Linked DNA regions of Magnetofaba australis IT-1. The protein of the gene in region 1 interacts with the protein of each later gene in a pairwise test. Links are inferred from orthologs where the notes say so. Each region holds a gene or a part of one and is shown on either strand. Other genes may lie near its edges.

What was found.
Region 2: the proteins of ybgC (region 1) and acpP interact in binary tests that used the Escherichia coli proteins (3 or more experiments, as listed by UniProt). The link is inferred for Magnetofaba australis IT-1 from one-to-one orthologs.

Annotation. Positions count from the first base shown.
Region 1 is NZ_LVJN01000020.1:490,421-502,173, forward strand. What follows is about bases 3,186-6,129. They hold ybgC (tol-pal system-associated acyl-CoA thioesterase), read right to left. Parts: upstream 4,896-6,129; coding sequence 4,476-4,895; downstream 3,186-4,475. Other genes in these bases: tolR (protein TolR), read right to left, coding at 3,186-3,468; tolQ (protein TolQ), read right to left, coding at 3,765-4,460; ruvB (Holliday junction branch migration DNA helicase RuvB), read right to left, coding at 4,892-5,926; MAIT1_RS14450 (hypothetical protein), read right to left, coding at 6,073-6,129. In the rest of the region: peptidoglycan-associated lipoprotein Pal, read right to left, coding at 1-476; Tol-Pal system beta propeller repeat protein TolB, read right to left, coding at 615-1,934; MAIT1_RS21880 (energy transducer TonB), read right to left, coding at 1,982-3,025; more of tolR, read right to left, coding at 3,037-3,185; more of MAIT1_RS14450, read right to left, coding at 6,130-6,414; Holliday junction branch migration protein RuvA, read right to left, coding at 6,773-7,513; MAIT1_RS14460 (DUF6152 family protein), read left to right, coding at 7,666-8,067; MAIT1_RS22065 (hypothetical protein), read left to right, coding at 8,101-8,280; MAIT1_RS14465 (GyrI-like domain-containing protein), read left to right, coding at 8,265-8,711; MAIT1_RS14470 (hypothetical protein), read right to left, coding at 8,843-9,205; crossover junction endodeoxyribonuclease RuvC, read right to left, coding at 9,493-10,005; MAIT1_RS14480 (YebC/PmpR family DNA-binding transcriptional regulator), read right to left, coding at 10,047-10,799; MAIT1_RS14485 ((Fe-S)-binding protein), read left to right, coding at 11,190-11,753.
Region 2 is NZ_LVJN01000018.1:573,333-584,944, forward strand. The notes cover bases 358-3,160. They hold acpP (acyl carrier protein), read right to left. Parts: upstream 1,976-3,160; coding sequence 1,739-1,975; downstream 358-1,738. Other genes in these bases: fabF (beta-ketoacyl-ACP synthase II), read right to left, coding at 358-1,584; fabG (3-oxoacyl-ACP reductase FabG), read right to left, coding at 2,127-2,864; fabD (ACP S-malonyltransferase), read right to left, coding at 2,899-3,160. In the rest of the region: endolytic transglycosylase MltG, read right to left, coding at 1-346; more of fabF, read right to left, coding at 343-357; more of fabD, read right to left, coding at 3,161-3,834; MAIT1_RS08635 (LabA-like NYN domain-containing protein), read right to left, coding at 4,050-4,685; pgsA (CDP-diacylglycerol--glycerol-3-phosphate 3-phosphatidyltransferase), read right to left, coding at 5,518-6,060; excinuclease ABC subunit UvrC, read right to left, coding at 6,078-7,940; lgt (prolipoprotein diacylglyceryl transferase), read right to left, coding at 7,950-8,738; pheA (prephenate dehydratase), read right to left, coding at 8,735-9,613; MAIT1_RS08680 (class I SAM-dependent methyltransferase), read left to right, coding at 9,828-10,550; ATP-dependent RNA helicase HrpA, read left to right, coding at 10,547-11,612. UniProt on the Escherichia coli protein: Carrier of the growing fatty acid chain in fatty acid biosynthesis.

The DNA.
Region 1 (11,753 bases):
AGGAAATCCTTCACCGCATCGGCGCGCTTTTGCCCCAAGGCGAGGTTGTAGTCGCGGGTGCCGCGCTCGTCGCAGTGGCCCTCCACCTTGAGGCTGCCGGCGCCTTTGGCGATGAGCCATTGCGCCGCGCCGGAGAGCACCCGTTGGGCCTCGGGGGTCAGATCCGCCGAGTCGTAACCGAAATAGATGCGCGGTTCGCTGGGGGCGACGGCGGCGCCGTGCATGCCGTTGGCGGCGGCGCCGTTTTGACCGTAGCGTCCGCCATCCAGATCAAAGCCCGGACGGTCATTGAGGCCTGCGCCATTGGCGCCGGGACGCCGCACCGACTGCCCGTTGGGGTCGTTGGCGTACATCTCATCCTGGGTCAGACCGCTGGGGTCGCCGCCGTCATTGGGCCCCTCCTTGGGCACGGCGCCGCAACCAGCCAGCAGCGAAAGAGCAAAAAGGGTGGCGAGAATCGATGCTGCGCGCTTCATGACGAACTCCCTGTCCGACGATGTCTGGTTTCCGATTGCATTGACAACACTCTGACGCTCTGCCGGTCGTGACGGACCGGAGACGCCATTTTGGCGTTATGTTAAGCCAGAACCGTGCCAGTTATTTTGATGCGCCGTTCAGCGAATCAGCGGCGACCACGACGCGCCGGAAGCCTCGACGCCATCGGGCAGTCGCACCCGGCGCTCGTTGGCGCCGGTGACGTCGATGGTGTAGAGGTGCTGTTCGCCGGAGCCGCGCTCCTGGCGCGAGAACAGAATCACGCGGCCATTGGGCGACCAGGTGGGCTCTTCGTCCATCCAGGAGTCGGTGAGCAGTTGCACGTTCTTGCCATCGGCGTCCATTACGCCGATGCGGAATTTCCCGCCCTCGTTGCGCACAAAGGCCATGCGGTCGCCGTTGGGCGACCACGCCGGGTCGAGATTGCGCTTGCCTTCGAAGGTGAGGCGTTCGGGATTGCCGCCGCGAGCGCGCACGGTGTAGATCTGCGGTTTGCCGCCGGAGCGGTCGGAGACGAACGCCAGGGTCTCGCCATCGGGGGACCAGGTGGGCGAGGTGTCGATGCCCGGATGGCGGGTGATGCGCTTGAGCTGGCCGGTGGTGAGATTCTGTACATAGATCTCGGGGTTGCCGTCCTTACTCAGGGTCAGCGCCATTTTGGTTCCGTCCGGCGACCACGACGGCGTGCTGTTGAGGCCGGGGAAGGCGGTCAGACGCACGCGCTTGCCGGTATACAGCTCCCAGCGATAGATGCGCGGTTCGCCGCTCTCATAGGAGATGTAAAACAGGCGTTCGCCATCGGGGGAGAAGCGCGGCGAGAGCACCAGTTGATCCTTCACCCCCAGATCCAGGTCGATGCGGTTGGCGCCGTCGGCGTCCATCATCGCCAGCCATTTGCGCCGCCCTTCGCCGGCCACAAAGGCGATGCGCGAGGTGAAGTAGCCCTCCTGCCCGGTCAGACGCTTATAGATTTCGTCGGAGACGCGGTGGGCCACATGGCGCCAATCGTTGATGGTGGCCGAGAAGCGCCACCCTTTGCCGATGAGTTTGCCTTGGGCGACGTCGTAGAGGTAGAAGTCCACGCGCAGTTTGTCGCCATCGCGCAGGGCGGAGCCGCCCACCACCGCGTCGGCGCCCACCAGTCGCCACTCGCGATAGTTGGGGCCGCGATTCCACAGATCCAGCGACCCCTGCAAGTAGGTGTCGGGGTTCTGAATTTTGAAGAAGCCGGAGTTGCCCAGGTCGGCGGACACCACTTCGGTGATGCGCTGGCTGAGGGCGTCGGGGGCGCCGCTCTTGCCCTGGGCGTTCTGACTGACGAACGCGGGCAGGGCGATGGGCATGGCGGTGAGGCCCTTTTTAAACACCAGCTTGCGCGCGTGGGCCGACTCACAGGAGAAACTCAGAACAAGCGCGACCGCGGTTAGCAGAAGCGCCATTCGGCGCGCGACGCCAGGGCTGCGAACACGATTCATCTCTTCAATCCCTATTCGGGTTGGAACACCACGTCGATGGGCTGCCGACACCAGTTACAGTGAGGCGGCGGTTGCGGCAGATTTCGCGTCAGGCCAATGGCGCGGCTCACGGAGCCGTCATAGGCGCGATTGCCCGAACTCTTCAGAATATCCAGCATGCGCAACGCGCCATCGGCGGTTATTTGAATCCGCGCCTCCAGATAGTACTCATGCCCGGGCGGCAGCCCGATAGGCGGACGCCAGTTGCGCTCCACGCGCAGTTTGATGTCTTGCGCCCACGCGTTGATCTGCGCTTCCTTCTGCGCTTCGCTCAAACTCGGTTGCACGCGCTTCTGAATCACCCCGCTGAACTCCGGTTTGGGCGGAGCGGCTTTGGGCGGCTTCGGCTTGGGCAGATCGAAAGTCGGCTTCGGCGGCAGCTTCTTGGGCTCAGGCTTTTTCTTCTCCTTCACCGGTGGCTTGGGCTTGGGCTTCGGCTTGGGCTTGACCACCTTCTTCGGCGCAGGCGCGGCGCGCGGACGCGGCTTGGGCTTCTCCACCTTTTTGGGCGGCGGATCCTTCACCACCGGCTTGGGCGGCGGAGGCGGCTCCGGCGCGGGCGGAACGGGTTCGGGCTCCGGCGCAGGCTCGGGCTCCGGCGCGGGCTCCGGCGTCGGCTCCACGACGGGCTCGGGCTCCGGAATGGGCTCGATGATGGGCTCGGGCTCGACGATGGGCTCGGGCTCGACGACAGGCTCGGGTTCTGGAGTGGGCTCGGGCTCCACGACAGGTTGAGGCTCGGGCTCTGGTTCGGGCTCAGGCTCAGGCTCAGGCTCAGGCTCTGGTGCGGGCTCCGGTTCAGGAATGGGTTCCGGTTCCGGCTCCTCCAGCGGCTCGATGACTGGCGGCGGCGCCTCCTGCGGGGGCGCTTCGTCCAGCACCACGATATCCACCGCCATGAGCGGCGGCGGCTCCGGCGGCGTATGCAGGCGCGTGGCCAGCGTTGCGATCAGCAACACGGCGATGTGCAGGCCGATGGAGCCCAGCAGAACGCCGCGTGAGAGCCCGGTATCCAAGCGTCCGATCCTCAGCTTTTGGGCGGTTGGGTGATCAGGCTCACGCGGCGGATGCCCGCTGCGTGCAGACGCCCCATCACCTCCATCACCGATCCATAGGCGGCGTTGCGATCGCCGCGCACGAAGATCTGGATATTGGGGTTCTGGTCGCGGATGGCGCGCACTTTGGTCACCATCTCATCCATGGTGACGGGCTGCGTCTCAATGGCGGGGGCGCCATTGGCGGTGACCGAGATCACCAGCGGCTCCGCTTGGGACGGCAGCGGGTCGGAGCTGGTTCCGGGGAGATTGACCTCCACCCCTTGGGTGAGCAGCGGCGCGGTGACCATAAAGATGATCAGCAGCACTAGCATGATATCCACCAGCGGAGTGACGTTGATTTCGCTCATGGGGCGTTCGGGACGTTGTCCCAAGCCGCCGCCCATGCCGACGTTCATGCCCATTGTGACGCTCCCTTGCGTGACAGGCGTATGGTTCGATGCGCGTGATGTCTCTTACTGGACGTTGAACGCGCGAAAGCCGAATAAAGCACGGCTGCCAAATTAACGAGGGTCCAGGGAAATCGGATTTGTCCCGATTGGCCTGGCGGGTCGAGGGCAGAGCCCTCGTGGGTGCAGGGCAAAGCCCTGCCGGGTCACGGGCAGAGCCCGTGTGGGTCCAGGGCGGCGCCCTGGTGGGGTTTGGGGCGAAGCCCCAATATCTCCAATCGTCCAATCAGTTCAACGATTGCCCAAAAAGATCATCCAGCCTTGCGGCGGGAGGAGGCGCGGCGCTCCAGGATGTTGAGGAACTCGGCGCCGAAGTTGTCCATTTTGCTGTGCAGTCGGCGCAATTCGGCGGAGAACTTGTTGTAGGCGATCACCGCCGGGATGGCGGCCACCAGACCCATGGCGGTGGCGATGAGGGCTTCGGCGATGCCCGGGGCGACCATGGCCAGAGTGGTGGTCTTGGCGCCAGCCAGACCCATGAAGGCGTTCATGATGCCCCACACGGTGCCGAACAGACCCACGAAGGGGCTGGTGGCGCCGACGGTGGCCAGGAAGGTCAAGCCGCTCTCGAGCCGCTCCACTTCGCGATTGAGCGCCACGGTCATGGCGCGACGCACATTGGAGACCAGATCGCCCTCGTCATGGGGCGTATCGCCGCTCTCCCAGCGCTTCCATTCGCGAAAGCCGGAGGTGAACATCACCACGATGGGACTGTCGGGCCACTCGTCATTGGCGGTTTGGAACAGCTGCGCCACCGAGCCGCCGCTCCAGAAGCGCTCTTCGAACTGCGACGACTCCTTGCGAATACGGCGATAGCGGCGCCATTTGTCGAAGATGTAGGCCCACGAGACCACCGAGGCGATCAGCAGCGCCAGCATCACCAGTTTCACCACCGGACCAGCCTGAATAACCAGCGTCCAGGCGCTATGATTCAATTGTGCGTCCATGATTCCTGCGTCGCCTCATTCAAAGAGTTGTTGCAAAACTTGCGCGGGGATGCGGATGGGCTTGAACTCTTCGCCCACGCAGGCGATGCGCGCGGTGGCGGCGATCAACCGCGCGCCGTCCCGTTCGATGGTTTGCTCCAGCTCGAAGCTGGCTTGCCTGCGACGGCGGATTGACACCGTCACCGTCAAAAGGTCGTCGAGTCGCGCCGGGCTGATGAAATCCACCGCCATATGGGTCACCACAAAGCGGGCCCCGGTTGCGGCGAACAGCGCTTCCTGTTCCAAACCGGCGCTGCGCAGCCACTCGGTGCGGGTGCGCTCAAGAAAGTTCAGATATTGGCTGTGGTAGACCACGCCACCGGCGTCGGTGTCTTCGTAGTAGACCCGAATGGGCCATTCGAAGCGCTCGATGTTATTGATTTTACAATCGCTCAAAGCAATCGTCCTTGTGCGCCGCCGGGGACGCTAATGCGCAAATGATCAAACGCGCGCGCGGTGGCTTTGCGTCCGCGCGGGGTGCGATCGAGCATGCCTTCCTTGACCAGATAGGGCTCGATCACATCTTCAATGGTGTTGCGATCTTCGCCGATGGCTGCGGCCAGGGTATCCAGGCCGGTGGGGCCGCCGTCGAACTTTTCAATCAAGACGCCAAGCAAGCGCCGGTCCATATTGTCCAGACCGAAGGCGTCCACCTCCAATTGGGTCAGCGCCGCGTCGGCCAGGGCGTGGTCGATAATGCCGCCGCCCTGGATCTGGGCGAAGTCGCGCACGCGGCGCAGCAGGCGGTTGGCGATGCGCGGGGTGCCGCGGGAGCGTCGCGCCAGTTCATACGCTCCGGCGGGCTCCATGGGGATGCCGAGGATGGACGCAGAACGTGAAACGATGATGGCGAGCTCTTCCGGCGTATAAAACTCCATGCGCGCGAGGATGCCGAAGCGGTCGCGCAGGGGGCCGGTGAGCATGCCGGCGCGGGTGGTGGCGCCGAGCAGGGTAAAGCGGGGCAGATCGATCTTCACCGAGCGCGCCGAGGGGCCTTCGCCGATGATGATATCCAGTTGGTAGTCCTCCATGGCCGGGTAGAGGATCTCCTCCACGGCGGGGGAGAGGCGGTGGATTTCGTCCACAAAGAGGACGTCGCCGGGGTTGAGATTGGTCAACAGCGCGGCCAGATCGCCCGCTTTTTCGATGACGGGGCCGGAGGTGGCGCGCAGGCCGACGCCCATTTCGATGGCGACGATTTGCGCCAGGGTGGTTTTGCCCAGGCCGGGGGGGCCGTGTAGCAGCATGTGATCCAACGCTTCGCCGCGGGCGCGGGCGGCATCGAGGAACACTTGCAGGTTGCCTTTGAGCTGTTGCTGGCCGATGAACTCTTGCAGCGCGCGGGGGCGCAGGCTGACTTCTTGGCGGGATTCGCCGAGTTCGGCTTCACTGGAGATCAGGCGTGGGTCTGAGAGGTCTTCGTCCATGAATCCCGTGTCTCGTTAGGATGTGCAAAATGTTTGCGTGACGCTGTTGGAGCGAGCGCTGACTATTGGCCGCCGACTGGTCGGCGGCGGGATTCTTAAGGGTCTGTGACCCTTAAGCGGGTCCAGGGCGGAGCCCTGGCGGATTATTAAGGCGGAGCCTTAATATCTAATTTTTTGAAATCGCGCCCCTTTTCAAAGAAAAATTGCGCAGCAATTTTGTGGGGCGCTTCCTGACTCAATTTGCTCCGGCAAATTGAGAGAGGGGTCTGGGGAAGCTTCCCTAGTATGCCGCCAAAGGCGGCGGTTTTGTCCTTGCGCCGAACATCGCCAAAAGGGCGGTTTTGTCCTTGCGCCGAACATCGCCAAAAGGGCGGTTTTGTCCTTGCGCCGAACATCGCCAAAAGGGCGGTTTTGGCCTCGCTCCCAACTTCGTCAACGGGGCGGTTCTGGTCTAGCGCAAAGAGCGTGCCCGTGAAATTTTCCCGCACACACTTTTCCCCCTCGCCGGATGGCGGCTTTTACTGCATTCGCCGTCCTGCGGACGACAGCGCTGCGCGCCTGCTCACCGCCGTTTCCCCGACGGCCTCCTTGCGGGCTCGTCGTTCCTGCTCACTCTGCAGCCCTGTAACAGGCTCGCACTCTGTTCAGCGGGGAAACGGCTTAAAGATTAAAGATATTGAGGGCTCTGCCCTCAAACTCCCGAAAAGAAAAAGCCAAACCTTGGGGCGCCGCCCCAAACCCCGCTGGGGGCGCGGCCCCCAGACCCCGCCGCCGACCAGTCGGCGGCCAATAGATACACTGGCTCGGCCTCATTCCCGCACACACTTTTATACTGTGCTGGCTCAGTTAACTCTGTGGCGAGAGCAGCTTCAGCGCAACCTTGATCAACTCGCCCAAATCCTCAATATCGCCGCTGTTCAGCGCCTTGGCCAGGGCCGCATCCGCTTGGTTACGCTTATAACCCAAATTCACCAACGCCGACGCCGCCTCCTCACGCAATCCCACCGGCGCGGCAAAGCCCATCTCGCCCCCAGGCAAGGCAACGCCGCCAGGAGCCGCAAAGCCCCCCAACGCCGCCATCTTCTCCTTCAGCTCCATGGCGATGCGCTGCGCCCCCTTCTTACCCACCCCCGGCGCCCGTGAAATCGCCGTGATGTCGCCATTGGCAATGGCCTGCGCCAAAGCGTCCGCCGGATGGGTGGAGAGCAGCGCCAAAGCGATCTTCGCCCCCACACCGCTCACTGATGTGAGCAAGCCAAATAGCCGCTTCTGCTTCTCCTCATGGAAGCCATACAGGTGGAAAGCGTCCTCGCGCACCACCGTGATGGTGAAGAGTTGCGCCGATTCACCCAACGGCGGCAATGCCGAGTAGGTGGAGAGCGGGATGAACACCCGGTAGCCCACGCCGCCCACGTCGAGAATGGCGTAATCAGGCTGTTTGTCGGCAACGGTTCCGCGAAGGTGTGCGATCATGAGCGTTGATTGGGCATCAAAAAACGTGGAGGACAGGAGATCCGTATTCGTTGAGCGCATCAGCATCATACTGGCGCGCGGACCGTGGGAGAAGTGGCGGCGTGTATCGCCCATGCTTGGGCTCTTCGCGCAACTTTGCTAGGGTTTCGTAAACCCATTTGGAAATACGCAACAGATTTGGGTCGTGCGCATAAGAAGCGCCAGTTGTTCGATACAATGAGCAGGAGAGTAAAATGAGAAATTTAAATCGTAAAACGTTTTCCCGCATGGCGCTGGCGGGTTTGGGGGTGGCCGGTGCGCTGATTTTCACTCCACACGCGCACGCGCACCATCCGTTTGCGGCGGAATATTCTCGCCAACACCCCGTGACCCTCAGTGGCGTCGTCACCAAAGTGGCGTGGACCAATCCGCATATCCATCTCTATATGAACGTGAGGAGCGCCGAGTCAGGCAAGGTGAGTAACTGGACAGTGGAGATGGGGGCGCCGCATCTGCTGCAACGGCGCGGATGGCGTCGCAATACGCTGACTACCGGAACCCAAATTACAGTGGATGGATTTTTGGCGCGAAATGGCTCAAGCAGAATCAACGCACAAAGCGTTACGCTGATGGGGGGCGTGAAGCTGGATGCGGGCAGTTCGCAGTTGGATCGCAATACCGACAATTAATCATAACCCATAGGACTGAAAGCGAAGGGGCTGATGGGAAAAGTCGATTTAAAGAAAGAGCTTAAATCCCTCTATGCGGCATCGCAAAAGAGCCACGCGTTGGTCAACGTTCCGGCCATGAACTTCCTCATGATTGATGGCCAGGGCGATCCCAATACCCGCCAGCGTTTGCCGAAGCCATTGAGGCGCTCTTCGCGGTGGCCTATGGGCTGAAGTTCGCGATTAAAAAGGGGCCGGAGGCTGTCGATTATGGCGTCATGCCGCTGGAAGGGCTGTGGTGGAGCGACGATATGGCCGACTTCGCCACCGGCAACAGAGCAGCGTGGCGCTGGACCCTGATGATCATGCAGCCGCAGTGGATTACCCCGGAATTGGTTACGCAGACCATGGCTGAGGTGGCCAGCAAGAAGGCGCCGCCCGCGCTGGAGTCGATGCGCTTTGAGTCGTTGCATGAAGGACCCAGCGCGCAGATTCTCCATGTCGGTCCCTACAGCGCCGAGGCGCCGACCATTGAAGGGCTACACGCCTTTATCGCCGAGCAGGGGCGTCAGCGGCGCGGCAAGCACCATGAAATCTATCTGAATGACGCCCGCCGCACCGCGCCGGAGAAGCTCAAGACCCTCATTCGGCAACCCGTCGCATAACATGTGCGCAGCCCAGGCGGGAGAGTCGAAGGGTGGCGTGTGTGTGGTTTGAGCGCTCTGCGGCCATCGTGCTGATAGCCGCAGAGCGTGCGCTGAAGGGGGCGCGCCCGGCGCGCAGCCGGGCGTTGGCGTTATTCCACCACGGCGTAGGTGCGTTCGTTCTTCTCATCCCACTTGAGGATGACCGTGCTGATGTTGCACAGATTGATGTCGTGCCACACCACCTCTTCCCCATCGGGATAGACGGCCAGAAAATCCCACAAGCAGGCTTCGGTATCGCGGGCAAAGGTGATGGTGACCGAGTCCATATCCGGCAGTTGATCCCGCCCCAGAATATCCTCTTCCCAGTTTTGACTACTGGCGGGGGAGGCGAAGAACTGGTCGATGGGGTCGCCGGTCTGGTTGACCAGCATAAAGTCCTGTTGACCCGCAAAGGCGGGGGCGGCAAGGCTGAAACAGAGTGCGAGGAAAGCGGCAAAACCCAGCTTTTTCATTCTCATTCTCCTGGATACAACGACGTCGGCAAATCGCCGGAAAGCGTGTGCGGCGCACCAAGGGAGATCGCCGCATCACGCCAGAGATACGCACAAGGAGGGGCGCAGCGCCCACGGACGAGAGAGATCCCGTTGCCCGCAACTCCTGTGTGGATATTGCCAAATTGCACACAAGCCGTCCATCACCAACATGCGCAGGTTGCAGATTGCCAACGAGGCATGTAAATTTACAATTTTTGTCGTGTTAAATTCGAGGCTTGCGTGGGAAACGGCTGAGGAGGGGAGAGTCAGGCGAGTTTGATGCCCGCGATGGCGGCGTTGGCGCGTTGATTCCAAGCGGCCTGGTTGACATGGCAGAGGCTAACAGCCAGGGCGTCGGCGGCGTCCTGGGCGGGGATCTTGGGTAGGCAGAGCAGCATGCGCATCATCTCCTGCACCTGCTTTTTGTCGGCCTTGCCGTAGCCCACCACCGCTTTTTTAATCTGCATGGGGGTGTATTCGGCCACCGGCAGCGCCGCCGCGCCCGCCGCCACAATGGCGGCGCCGCGGGCATGGCCCAGGACCAGCGCGCTGCGCACGTTCTGCGATACAAACACCTCTTCCACCGCCACGGCGTGGGGCTTGTGTTCGGCGATCACCTCGGAGAGGTCGGCAAAGATGCGGCTCAGGCGATCGGGCAGGGGCGCGCCGGACTTCTGACGCACGCAGCCGTGGGCGATGTGGAGGGCGCGCTGTCCGTCGCCCTCCACCACGCCCCAGCCCAAGACGTTGCTGCCGGGGTCAATGCCCAGCACGCGCAGCATGGCGGCCATAGAACATCCTTGTGAGAGAAAATCGCGCCTTATTCGAGCTTTTCCATGATCTCGTCAGGGATGTCGAAGTTGGCGTAGACGTGTTGCACGTCATCGTTGTCTTCAAGCATCTCCATGAGCTTGAGCATGGTGGCGGCGGGCTTCTCTTCGGTGATCTCGGTGGTGTTCTGCGGGCGCATGGTGGCCTCGGCGGAGACCGGCTTGTCATAGCCGGCTTCGGCCAGCGCTTCCTGCACGTCGGAGAGATCCTCCGGCGCAGTGATCACCTCAAACGAGCCGTCGGCGTTGACGATATCCTCGGCGCCCGCTTCCAGCGCCGCTTCCATCAGTTCATCTTCGTCGATGCCCTCGGCGTCGAACACAATCTGGCCTTTGTGGTCGAACATGAAGGCCACGCAGCCAGAGGTGCCCATGTTGCCGCCATATTTATTGAAGATATGGCGCACGTCGGCCACGGTGCGGTTGTTATTGTCGGTGAGGGTGTCGACGATGATGGCGGCGCCCGCCGGGCCGTAGCCCTCAAAACGGGTCTCCACGTAATCCACGCCGTCCAACTCGCCCGCGCCGCGCTTGATCGCTTTGTCGATGGTGTCCTTAGGCATGTTCTGCGCCCGCGCCGCCGTCACCCCCGCACGCAGGCGCGGGTTGGCGTTGATGTCGCTGCCGCCCATGCGCGAAGCCACCGTGATCTCTTTGATCAACTTGGTGAAGATCTTACCGCGCTTGGCGTCCTGCGCGCCTTTGCGATGCTTGATATTGGCCCATTTACTATGTCCAGCCATGTCGCAACTCCCGTTGATGATAGGGGATAATTCGAGTGCCAGTCCCGCGCCGCAGGCAAATGGCTTTGCGCTGGGCAGGAAAAAGGAGAATAATCCTCCATTCTAGCGCCAATCGCAGCTTGTTCTCAAGGCGTGGATTCGCCACTGCTCATCTGCTGTGCGTCTGGCGCAGGGAAGCTGAGAAGATTGGGAGAATGAAAGATGTTGGGGCTCCGCCCCAAACCCGGCCAGGGCTTTGCCCTGGACCCAGCCGGGCTCTGCCCGGCGCCCGCGAGGGCTCTGCCCTCGACCCGCCAGGGAAATGATTTCCCTGGACCCTCGTGAGTTTGGCTATCGCGCCTTGCCGACTCATGTGCGTGTTTCTCTTGTCTCCATGCGACGTTGATCACTATGTCTCTGCTGCTGCCTCAAGCGCCGGTTAATCTGCGCTATAAACAGTTCAAAAACGCCCAGCAATGCACCCATTGCGGCTACTGCCTTCCCGTCTGTCCCACCTATCGGGTGGAGAATGTGGAGACGCAATCCCCACGCGGGCGCGTCTCCGCCGTGTTGGCGCTGGCCTCTGGCGAACTCGAACCGCAGGAGGCGGTGGATCTGCTGGCCCACTGCATCGGCTGTCGCGCCTGCCACGCCGCCTGCCCGGTGGGGGTTCGACCCGGCAAGCTCTCGCTGCAAGCGCGCTCCTTGGCGCCGCTGGAGTCGGGGCGCTTTGAGACGTGGCTGCACGCCATCACCGATTCCGCCAAATTGGCGCGCATGGCCAGTCGCGCGCTGGATCTGGCGGTGAGTCTGGGCGCGCCGCGCTGGCCGCTGGGTCCGTTGAAACGGATCGCCAAGCTGATTCCCCAGCACCGACCCAAGCCGCCCGCGGCCACTGTGGAGGGGGCGGGCGATGAGGTGGTGTTGCTATCGGGCTGCATGGCGCGGCTGTTTATGCCCCATGTGGCGGAGTCC
Region 2 (11,612 bases), on another replicon or contig:
CGCCGACCGTCAACCCTTCGGGGAAGCCAAACGCATGCTGCACCACTTCGCCGGCGTGGAGCTTGGCCAGCACTTCGCGCGGACCGTCGCCGGGCTCAAAGTGGTACTCGCCGGCGCGAATCACCCCTTCCGGGGCGCGCCACGCCTGCAAGCGGAAGCCCAACGCCGACTCCACCACACCCCGACGGGCCAGTTCGGCGCCGGTTTGCGCTGCGCCCCACCCTTTGGGGATGGTGACAGTGATGCGCTCATCCAGAGAGTGGCGCATATAGCGGTCATATCGATGCCAGCACCAGAGCGCTAGAACGATGGCGAATACCGATATGACCGCGATTCCGCGCTTCAAGGCGCTTTTTTCAGCACCAGAGTGGCGTTGGTGCCGCCAAAGCCGAAGGAGTTGGAGACAGCGGCTTCCAATTTGACTTCACGCGCGGTGTGCGGCACGTAGTCCAGATCACACTCAGGATCCGGGTTGTCCAGATTGATGGTGGGAGGGATCACCCCTTCAGACAGCGCCATGGCGGTGAAGATCGCCTCTACGCCGCCCGCCGCGCCCAACAGGTGGCCGGTCATGGATTTGGTGGAACTGACCATCAGGCCATTTTTGGCGTAGTCGCCGAACACCGATTTGACCGCCATGGTTTCGCCAACGTCCCCTGCCGGGGTGGAGGTGCCATGGGCGTTGATATAGCCGATCTGCTCGGGATTGAGCTGCGCATCGGCCAGCGCCGCGCGCATGCAGCGCGCCGCCCCTTCGCCGCCGGGCGAGGGCTGGGTGATGTGGTGGGCGTCGCCGGACATGCCGTAGCCGACCACTTCCGCATAGATCTTGGCGCCGCGTTTCTGCGCGGATTCCAGCTCTTCGAGAATAACGATGCCAGAGCCGTCGGCCTGTACAAAGCCGTCACGATCCTTATCCCACGGACGCGACGCCTTGGCGGGCTCGTCGTTGCGGGTGGAGAGCGCCTTGGCGGCGGCGAAACCGCCGATGCCCAGTTCGCAGATGGCCGCTTCGGCGCCGCCCGCCATCATGGCGTCGGCCTCATTGCGTTGAATCATGCGGAAGGCGTCGCCAATGGCGTGTGCGCCGGTGGAACAGGCGGTAACCACCGAGTGGTTGGGCCCCTTGAAGCCATACTTGATGGAGACCTGACCGGAGATCAGATTGATCAGCGCGCTGGGGATGAAGAAAGGCGAGATGCGGCGCGGCCCCTTCTCCAGAATCTGCTGTGCCTGGGTCTGGATCGCCACCAGGCCGCCGATGCCCGAGCCCACGGTGATGCCGATACGGGTGGCGTTCTCTTCCGTCACTTCGAGTCCAGAGTCCTCCATGGCCAACTGCGCGGCGGCCATGCCGAAGTGAATGAAGCGATCCATCTTCTTCACATCTTTTTTCGGAATCCAATCCTCGGCGTTGAAGTCGGGAACTTCACCGGCGATGCGCACGCTGTATTCAGTGGCGTCGAACAGGGAGATCGGGCCGATGCCGGAGCGCCCCTCCATCAGTCCCTGCCAGGTCGTTTGATTGCCAACCCCCAACGGGGTCACCAGACCCACCCCTGTGATGACCACTCTGCGCGTCATGGCCGCCTCCGCGTCAATTCGTCTGAAAGATGCAACATAAGCACAAAACCGCGCAGGCGCTGTTATCAGCAAACGAGCTGCAAACAGCGCCTGGCGGTTTCAAGAATCCCCGCACGCCGGGAGAACCAGCGCACGGCGGCGCCCAAAGGGCGTCTTAGTCCATATTGGCGTTGATGTAGTCAATCGCCTCTTGCACGGAGGTGATCTTTTCAGCCGCCTCGTCGGGAATTTCGCAACCAAACTCCTCTTCCAGAGCCATCACCAGCTCAACGCTGTCGAGGGAGTCGGCGCCCAGGTCATCGACAAAGTTGGAGTCGGTGTTGACTTTTTCGGCGTCCACGCCCAGTTGTTCCACCACGATCTTTTTCACGCGTTCAACAATGTCGCTCATTGATTTCGTTCCCTTAAGTGAGGCGCCGCGCGCCCGTGGCGGCGCTGCGCTGAAGATGGACTGCTTTCACTCGAAGCTTCGGCGCCTGGGGTCTCCTCGCCGACAGTTTCGATTTTGATCAACGGCGCATCGCCGTTTAATCCGTAACAAATTAACCCATATACATGCCGCCGTTGACATGCAAGGTCTCGCCGGTGACATAGCTGGTCGACTCCGCGGCCAGATAGGCCACCGCGCCTGCGATATCCTCTGCCGAGCCCATGGCTCCCGTGGGAATTTGTGAGAGGATAGCCTCCCGCGCCTGATCATTCAATGCTTCGGTCATATCGGTGGCGATGAAACCGGGCGCCACGCAGTTGACCGTGATGCCGCGCGGGGCGACTTCACGCGCCACACTGCGGGAGAAACCCACCAGTCCGGCCTTGGCGGCGGTGTAGTTGGCCTGACCGGGATTGCCGGTGAAGCCCACCACCGAGGTGATGTTGATGATGCGCCCGAAGCGCGCCTTCATCATCGGCTTGAGCGCCAGTTTGACCAGACGAAACACGCTGCTGAGATTGACGTTGAGCACCGCCTCCCAATCGTCCTCTTTCATACGCAACATCAGGCCGTCGCGGGTGATGCCCGCATTATTGACCAGAATGTCGATGCGGCCAAACTTGCCCATGGCGGCGTCGATCAATTGCGCGGCGGACTCCGATTGGCTGAGGTCAGCGGACACGCCCAACGCCTGCACGCCCAAAGCTTCAATTTCCGCTACGGTTTGGGCGATCTTCTCTTGATTGGTTCCGCTCACCACCACATGGGCGCCGCGACGCGCCAGATCCAGCGCGATGCTCTTGCCGATGCCGCGCGTGGAGCCGGTGACCAGGGCGACGCGATCCTTCATAGTAACTGCTCCCATTTGCTACAAATTTCTTGGATTACAGATCCGCCAACGCGGCCAGATCTTCCGGCCCATTGACCGGAATGGCGCGGGCGCTTTTATCGATGCGCTTGAGCATGCCGCACAGCGCCTTGCCGGTACCCAGCTCCAGGAAGGTGTCCACGCCCTCATCGAGCAAACGCTGCATGGAGGCTTCCCAGCGCACCGAGCCGGTCACCTGTTCCACTAGTTGACGGCGCACGGTCTCGGCGTCCTGGGTCGGCGCGGCGCTGACATTGGCGATCAACGGCACGCTCAGATCATTGATCTGGGCGTCAGCCAAAGCCGCTTGCATCGCCTCGGCGGCGGGTTGCATCAGGGGACAATGGAAGGGTGCGGAGACCGGCAGCAGAAGGCAGCGCTTGGCGCCGCGCTCCTTGGCCAACTCCACCGCCTTCTCCACCGCCGCTTTGGCGCCGGATATGACGATCTGCACGGCGGTGTTATAGTTGGCGGGCACGCACACGCCGCCGGTAGCCTCGGCCGCCTCGGCGCACACCGCCTCGACGTCGGCTTCGGCCATATTCAGCATCGCCGCCATGGCGCCCTGCCCCACCGGGACCGCCGACTGCATGGCGTCGCCGCGCAGACGGGTCAGCCGCACCGCATCGGCAAACGCCAGACCGCCCGCCGCACAGATGGCGGCGTATTCGCCCAGGGAGTGGCCGGCGACAAAGTCGGGGCGGATGGCGGTGCGCTCGGTGACCATCTGATACGCCGCCATAGCGGTGGTGACCAGCGCTGGTTGCGTATTGCGCGTGAGGGTCAATTGATCCTCTGGGCCATTGAACATCAGCCCGCTTAAGGATTCGCCCAACGCGGCGTCAGCCTGCTCAAAATAGGCGCCAATGGCGCCGCCTTCGGCGCTCAACGCCTGACCCATGCCGACGCTCTGCGCGCCTTGTCCGGGGAACAGAAAAGCTATCTTACCCATGAACCGCCCTTTGTTATGCTGGCGTGATATGTTTCAAGTCGATCACACATCATCCTAAAATCATCGATGTGGGTCCAGGGTTGATGCGACTCAATTGGAAAGCCACATGATGATTTTGGCGATGCGTGCAGGCTTTATACGCAAAAACGCTCCCGTTTTCACGGGAGCGTTTGCATTTTTTCATCGGCGGGCGTCGCTGCGCCAGCAGCAACCCGTTAAGGGGCCTGGTTGCCAATATTGTCCGGCGTCGCGCTGGGGGCGCTTTGCTGCGGGTGCGCCCCGCCCGGGGAGCCATGCTGCTCGCGGATCAACTCATCCTTGATCTTGGCCAGCTCCAGGAAGTAGTCAGCTTGACGACGCAGTTCGTCGGCGATCATGGGCGGATGGGTCAGCAGAGAGCTGATCACGGTCACGGTCTTGCCCTGCTCCTGCAGCGCCTCGACCACGCTGCGGAAGTCGCCGTCGCCGGAGAACAGCACCGCATGATCATAGTTGGGAGCCAAGCGCAGCATGGAGACAGCGATCTCAATGTCCATATTGCCCTTGGTGCGCTTGTTACCGGTGACCGGGTCCACATACTCTTTGATGGGCTTGGTCACCACGGAATAACCGTTGTAGGCGAGCCAGTCCACCAGCGGGCGGATGGGCGAATACTCCTGATCATCGCCCAGCGCGGTGAAGTAGTAAGCGCGCATCAGGCGGCAGCGACCGCGGAAAAACTGCAGCAGCTTTTTGTAGTCGAAGTCGAAACCCAGGGAGCGGATTGCGGCATACAGGTTGGAACCGTCGATGAAGACGGCAATACGGTCGTTCTTGTGGAAAATGTAGTCGGGAACCGTGGCGTTACCCATGATGCGGGGTCCTTTTTATTGCGCGGTCGGGGCTGGAGGCGAAAGCAGCGAGCCGACCGTCGTGAAATTTTCGCCGATATCGGCTAATGGGGATATCGGCGACCTCAACAAGCGTGATTATTCCGCTTGCAACTTCCTGAAAACGACCGTACTGCCTGTCTGTCTTCGTTAACTCATCAGACAGTTCAACAACCAGAGGGTTCAACACGCGTTGCAGCATAGAAGAGTTATTCTACTCAATTCTACTCACAACAGACAACTTGAACACCGCTGCGCATCCATATCACAAACAAAAAAGGCGGCACTGCGAGGTACGGCAGGCCGCCTTATGGACCGTCAAGCGATCGAATTGGAGCGGGAGAAGGGATTTGAACCCTCGACATCAACCTTGGCAAGGTTGCGCTCTACCCCTGAGCTACTCCCGCAGGATAGATAATTTTCAACGCCTTCGTTAGCAAAGAGCTGGAGGCCGGGGTGGGATTCGAACCCACGAATAAAGGTTTTGCAGACCTCAGCGTTAGACCACTTCGCCACCCGGCCATCATCGCAATCGCGAGAATGTGTGAAGAGAGAAAATGGAGCGGGAGAAGGGATTTGAACCCTCGACATCAACCTTGGCAAGGTTGCGCTCTACCCCTGAGCTACTCCCGCACGCTTGCTACTCTACCACAAATTCCGTGCTTTGTACGACTGTTCACCGTGGCTGTGGTTGTTCGCTTGGCCAACGGTGAGGGGATGTTATAAGGCAATGTCGGCGACGGGTCAAGCAAACGATGCGCAAATTTGAAAAAAAATTCTCGCGCAATCGTGTGAACCCGGCGCAACAGGCGTGTTACGGTCGGATTTTATCCCACGCATCGCGCATGTAGTAGAACGCCGACCACACCGACAGCACGGCGGAGACGTACAGGCACAACTGCCCGGGCATCCCCAGCGGCAGGCTAAAAAAGGAGTCCTGCAGCAGCGCCATGCCGATGCCGAGCATCTGCATGGCGGTTTTCCACTTGCCAATCCAGGAAACCGGCGCGCCGCTGCCCTGCCCGGCCATGAACTCCCGCAGCGCCATCACCAGGATCTCGCGGATGATGAGCACCATCACCACCACCAGATCGACGCGCTGTTGATCAAGCAGAATCACCAGGGCGGCCACCACCAACAACTTGTCGGCGACGGGATCGAAGAACTTGCCAAACGCCGACACCAACCCCTGCTTGCGCGCGATATAGCCATCGGCCCAATCGGTCACGCCAGCGATGGCGAACAGACTGGCGGCGACCAGGTTGCCCCAATCGCCGGACAGGTAGATCGCCCCCACAAAGAACGGGATCATGATAATCCGGCTCAAAGTGAGCCAGTTGGGCAGATTCAGATGCACGATGCGCAGCTCTTACGTCAGGAGTCCGATTTCAAAGCGTCCAATATGGTTTCGGCCAGGGTTTGGGAGACGCCGGGCGTCTGCGCCAATTCGCGCACGCTGGCTTCCGACACCCCGCGCGCCGAGCCAAACCGGGCGATGAGCGCCTTCTTGCGTCGCGGACCCACGCCGGGGATGGCGTCCAGGGCCGATTTGATCTGCCGCTTGCCGCGCTTGTTGCGATGAAAGCCGATGGCGAAGCGGTGCGCTTCGTCGCGGATCTGTTGCAATAGAAACAGCGCAGGCGAGTCGTGAGGGAGTATAAGGGGTTCGTCGGCGTCGGGCAAGAACAGCCGCTCGCGTCCGGCATTGCGCTCCGGTCCTTTGGCGATGCCGCAAAAGGCGATGTCATCCATCTGCATTTCGCGCGCGACCCGCATCACCGCATTGAGCTGCCCCTGGCCGCCATCCAGCAGGATTAGATCCGGCCACGCCTCACCGCTCCCTTCACTCTGTTCATTTTCGCTGTTTTTCAAGCGGGTGAGACGGCGTGTGAGCACCTCGGCCATGCGCGCCGTATCGTCGGCGAGATTGGGATCCTTGAAGTTGAATTTGCGGTATTGGTTTTTGCGGAACCCTTCCGGGCCGAACACGATCATCGCCCCCACCGCCTCGCTGTCCTGGATGTGGGACATATCGTAGACCTCAATGCGGTCTGGCGTCTGCGGCAGATTGAGCGCCTCGGTCAGCGCCTCCAGCTTGCGCCGCACCTCCTCCTGCCCGCTCATATGGCGCTGCAGCGCCTGCTTGGCGTTGTCCCTGGCCAGCATCAACAGGCGGTGTTTTTCGCCGCGCTGGGGGCGGGTCAGGGTGACCCGCTGGCCGCGTCGCTCGGAGAGGGCATTCTCCAACCACGCCCGCTCGGTGAGATCGAGATCCACCACCACTTCAGACGGTGGCGGCTTATCGCTGTAGAACTGCTGCAGGAACTGTTCGAGGATCTCTTCAGGATCGGAGTCGCCGGTCTGCTCCAGAATCAATCCACGACTGCCCAGATTGACCCCCCGGCGGATGAAGAACACCTGCGCCGAAGCGATGCCGCCGCCCAGCTCAATGGCGGCGATATCCATATCGGCGTCAGCGGCCAGATTGACTCGGCGCTGACGCTGCACATATTCGATGGCGCGGATACGGTCCCGCAGCACCTTGGCGCCTTCAAAGTCGCGCTCTTCAGAGGCCGACCACATGGCCGCTGCGAGCATCTCGGTGAGCTGCTTGTCCTTGCCCTCCAGGAACAGAATGACGTCGCGGGTCAGCGCTGCGTACTCTTCAGTACTCACCCGATCGCAACAGGGTCCGTTGCAGCGGTGAATCTGAAACTGCAGACAGGGACGCGTGCGCAGATTGAACTCGTTATCATCGCACTGACGGATGGGGAAGATCTTCTGGATCCACTTGAGGGTCTCGCGCACCGCATGGGCCGACGGATAGGGTCCGTAGTACTTGCCTGGCGGTCTGCGGTCGCCGCGATAGAGCGACAGGCGCGGAAACGCATGGTTGGTGCTCAGGTGCAGATAGGGGTAGGACTTGTCGTCCTTGAGCAGCACATTATAGCGCGGCTTGAGCTTTTTGATCAGCGACGCTTCCAGAATCAGCGCCTCGCTCTCGGTTTCGGTGATGGTCACCTCCAGCCCACGGGCCAGACTGAGCATCACCTGAATGCGCGGCGATTGCTGATTCTTGGTGAAATAGGAGAGCGTGCGCTTGCGCAGCTGCTTGGCCTTGCCCACATAGAGCACGGTTCCGCCTGCGTCCAGGTAGCGATAGACGCCAGGCGCCAGCGGCAGGCTCTTGGCGACCTTTTTCAGCGGATGGGCGGGGGCGCGCGGTTCGCTGGACATGAGCGTCGCTTACGCCGCCTGCGCGCCTTTGCGCTGGGCGCGCAGCAGCAGTCCCAGACCGACCAGGAACATGGGCAGGGTGAGCCATTGGCCCATGGAGAGCCCCAGCGCCAGTAGCCCCAGATGGGCGTCGGGTTCGCGCACGAACTCCACCAGGAAGCGACACACCGCATAGCCCATGATGAACAGCCCCAGCAGGAAGCCCGCCGGACGCGGCTTATTGCCCAGCGTCCACATCAGAATGAACAGGCAGACCCCCTCCAGGAAGGCTTCATAGAGTTGGCTGGGATGGCGCGGCAACGGACCGCCGGTGGGGAACACCATAGCCCAGGGGACGTCGGTGACGCGGCCCCACAGCTCGCCATTGATGAAGTTGCCGATGCGTCCCAGCAGCAGCCCCACCGGGGCGATGGGGAACGCCAGGTCGGCCAGTTGCAGGCAGGGAATGCCGGATTTTCGCGAATAGAGCAGGCAGGCGGCGATGCCCCCCAGCAGACCGCCATGGAACGACATGCCCCCCTCCCACACGCGCAGAATGGCGAGGGGATGATGCAGATAGTAGTCGAACTGGTAGAACAGGATATAGCCGAAGCGTCCGCCCAGCACGATGCCCATGAGGGTGTAGATGAGAATATCGCCCAGATGGTCCGAAGTCAGTTGCGGCATGAAGCGCTTGGCGCGGTAGTTGAGCAGCGGCCAGGCAAAGAGGAAGGAGAGCGTGTACATCAGCCCGTACCAGCGCACCGCCAGCGGCCCGACTTCGAAAATGATGGGGTCGAACTGCGGATAGGCGATCATGCCCCCTCCTCGCCCGCTTGCGGGTCGGGATCTTCCGGCGGTTTGGGCGCTTCCGGGTAGCTGCCGAGAATTTTCAGGCTGTGGGTGAAGAAGCCCAGCTCCTCGATGGCCAGTTGCGACGGTTCATGGTCGGGGCGGCCCTGGAAGTCCAGATAGAAGTGGTAGCTCCAATCCTTGCCCGCCACCGGGCGCGACTCCAGGCGGGTCAGGTTGATGCCGTTGGTGGCGAAGCCGCCCAGGCATTTATACAGCGCGGCGGGGATGTTGCGCACCTCAAACAGCAGGCTGGTCTTGACCGATTCAATTTGCGGATCCAGCGGCTTGCCCTGTTTGGAGATAACCAGAAAACGGGTGGTGTTGCGGCGGCTGTCCTGAATGTTGCGCGCCAGGATCTCCAGGTCATAGAGCTCGGCGGCCAGCTCCGAGGCGATGGCCGCTTCGTGGGGGTGGCCGTTGCGGCTCAGATCCTCGGCGGCGCCGGCGGTGTCGTAGACGGCGACGCGCTCCCACCCCTGACGTTTGAGAAAGCCCTGACACTGCGCCAACGCCTGCGGGTGTGAGTAGACTTTGCGCACCTGCTCCAAGCTCACGCCACGATGGGCCATCAGGCAGTGGCGAACCGGCAGGAAGTATTCGCCGATGATGTGCAGATCCTTGATCGCCAGCAGGTCGTAGCTGTCGGAGACCACCCCGGCCATGCTGTTCTCCACCGGGACCATGCCCAACTGCACGCGCCCCTCATCCACCGCGTCAAACACCTCCTCGAAGGTTTTGAACGGGAGGTATTCGCCGCCGGGCAGACGTTCGCGGCACGCCTGTTCGCTATAGGCGCCGGGCATGCCCTGAAAGGCGACGCGCAGAGGAGCTGTGGTCATACGGGTATCCATTTATCAACGACGGGGCGCGCCTTTGATGAGCCGACGCTTCATGCTAGGATCGCCCGGAAATTTCGCGGGCGACCATCTTAGGCCGCTGCGGCCCAAGAAGCAAATCCAGCAGACGATTTCCCCGCGTTTTCCCCAAGGAGCGCCATTGACCACAACGCAGCCCCCCCTTGGCGTTTGGGCCGAAAGCCTGGACGTTCAGTCCGTGGCACAACAATGGGCCGCGCGCCTGCGCCTGCCCTGCATCGCCTCCGCCGAGGGGATGAGCCATCTTCTGGTGGTGACGGCGGAGCGCTTGGAGCTGCGCGCGCTGACGGATCCCACCGGCGGCGGACCGGTCTTCGCCGAGTTCAGCGGCGGCGCGGCGGAGAACTGGGAGCGCGGCCAGCCGTTGGCCAAGGCGGTGGGGGTCAAAGGCGGCGTCACGCCGTCCATTCTGGACGCCACCGCCGGACTGGGCGGCGATGCCTGGATTCTGGCCCGCCTGGGCTGCGCGGTGACTCTGATCGAACGGTCTCCCATCATCGCGGCGCTGCTGGAAGATGCGTTACAGCGCGCGCAACGGGATGACGAGGCGGCGCCTTTGGCGACGCGGATGCGTCTGTTGGCGGGCGATGCGCGGGAGCTGATGGCGCAGTGGTCCGACGAGCCGCCGGATGTGATCACGCTGGACCCGATGTTCCCGGAGAAGAAGAAGGGCGCGCTGCCCAACAAGGAGATGCGGCGCCTGAAACAATTGGTGGGCGACGACGCCGATGCGGCGGAAACGTTGGCGGGGGCGCTGCAACTGGCGGGCAAACGGGTGGTGGTCAAACGCCCCCTAAAGGCGCCGCCGTTGGACGGCCCTAAGCCGGGCCACGCCATCAGCGGGCGCAGCACCCGGTTTGACGTCTATCACGTGGCTAACAGCAAGCAAGTGAATTCATGAGTCAAGCAGCCAAGCACCCCAAGCAACGCCTGAATACCCTCTGGACGCAACTGGATAACGCCCTGCGGCGCGATCAGACGCGCCTGCGGCGGCGCATCCAGGGCGCGCAGAAGGCGGTCAAGCAGAATCGCGGCCCCAAGGAGGAGACCCTGCTTGAGTTGGAGCAGGCGGTTTCTGATGCGGTAACCCGGCGTGATGAGCGCGTGCGCGCCATCCCTGAGCCCAACTTCCCCGAGCAACTGCCGGTTAGCGCGCGCCGGGATGAGATCGCCGCGGCGATCCGCGAGCATCAGGTGGTGGTGCTGTGCGGCGAGACCGGATCGGGCAAGACCACACAACTTCCGAAAATCTGTCTGCAGTTGGGACGCGGCGTCAATGGCTTCATCGGCGTCACCCAGCCGCGCCGCATCGCCGCCCGCGCCATCGCCGAGTATCTGGCGGAGGATCTGGGCTCTGCGGTGGGCGAAACCGTCGGCTACAAAGTGCGGTTTCACGACCGTGTGAATGCCCACTCCCTGGTCAAGGTAATGACCGACGGCATGCTGCTGGCGGAGACCCAGCAGGATCGCTGGCTGGAGGATTATGACACCCTCATCGTCGACGAGGCCCACGAACGCAGCCTCAACATCGATTTCCTGCTGGGCTACATCAAGCGCATCCTGCCGCGCCGTCCCGATCTCAAGCTGATCATCAGCTCCGCCACCCTGGACACCGAGAAGTTCAGCAAGCACTTCGACAACGCTCCCATTATCGAGGTCTCGGGCCGCGCCTATCCGGTGGAGACGCGCTATGCGCCCATCACCCTGCGCGATGAGGATGAAGACGAAGTATTCCCGGCGCCCGGCAAGCAGCAGCAGGCGGACCTGCGCATTGCGGCGATTCTGGATGCGGTGGACGAACTGTTCCGCGACACCGATAACGGCGATGTGCTGGTGTTTCTGCCCGGCGAACGGGAGATTCGCGAAACCGCCGAGGCGCTGCGCAAGCACCACCCGCCCCATACCGAGGTGTTGGGGCTCTACGCCCGCCTCTCCGCCGCCGAGCAGCATCGAATTTTCCATC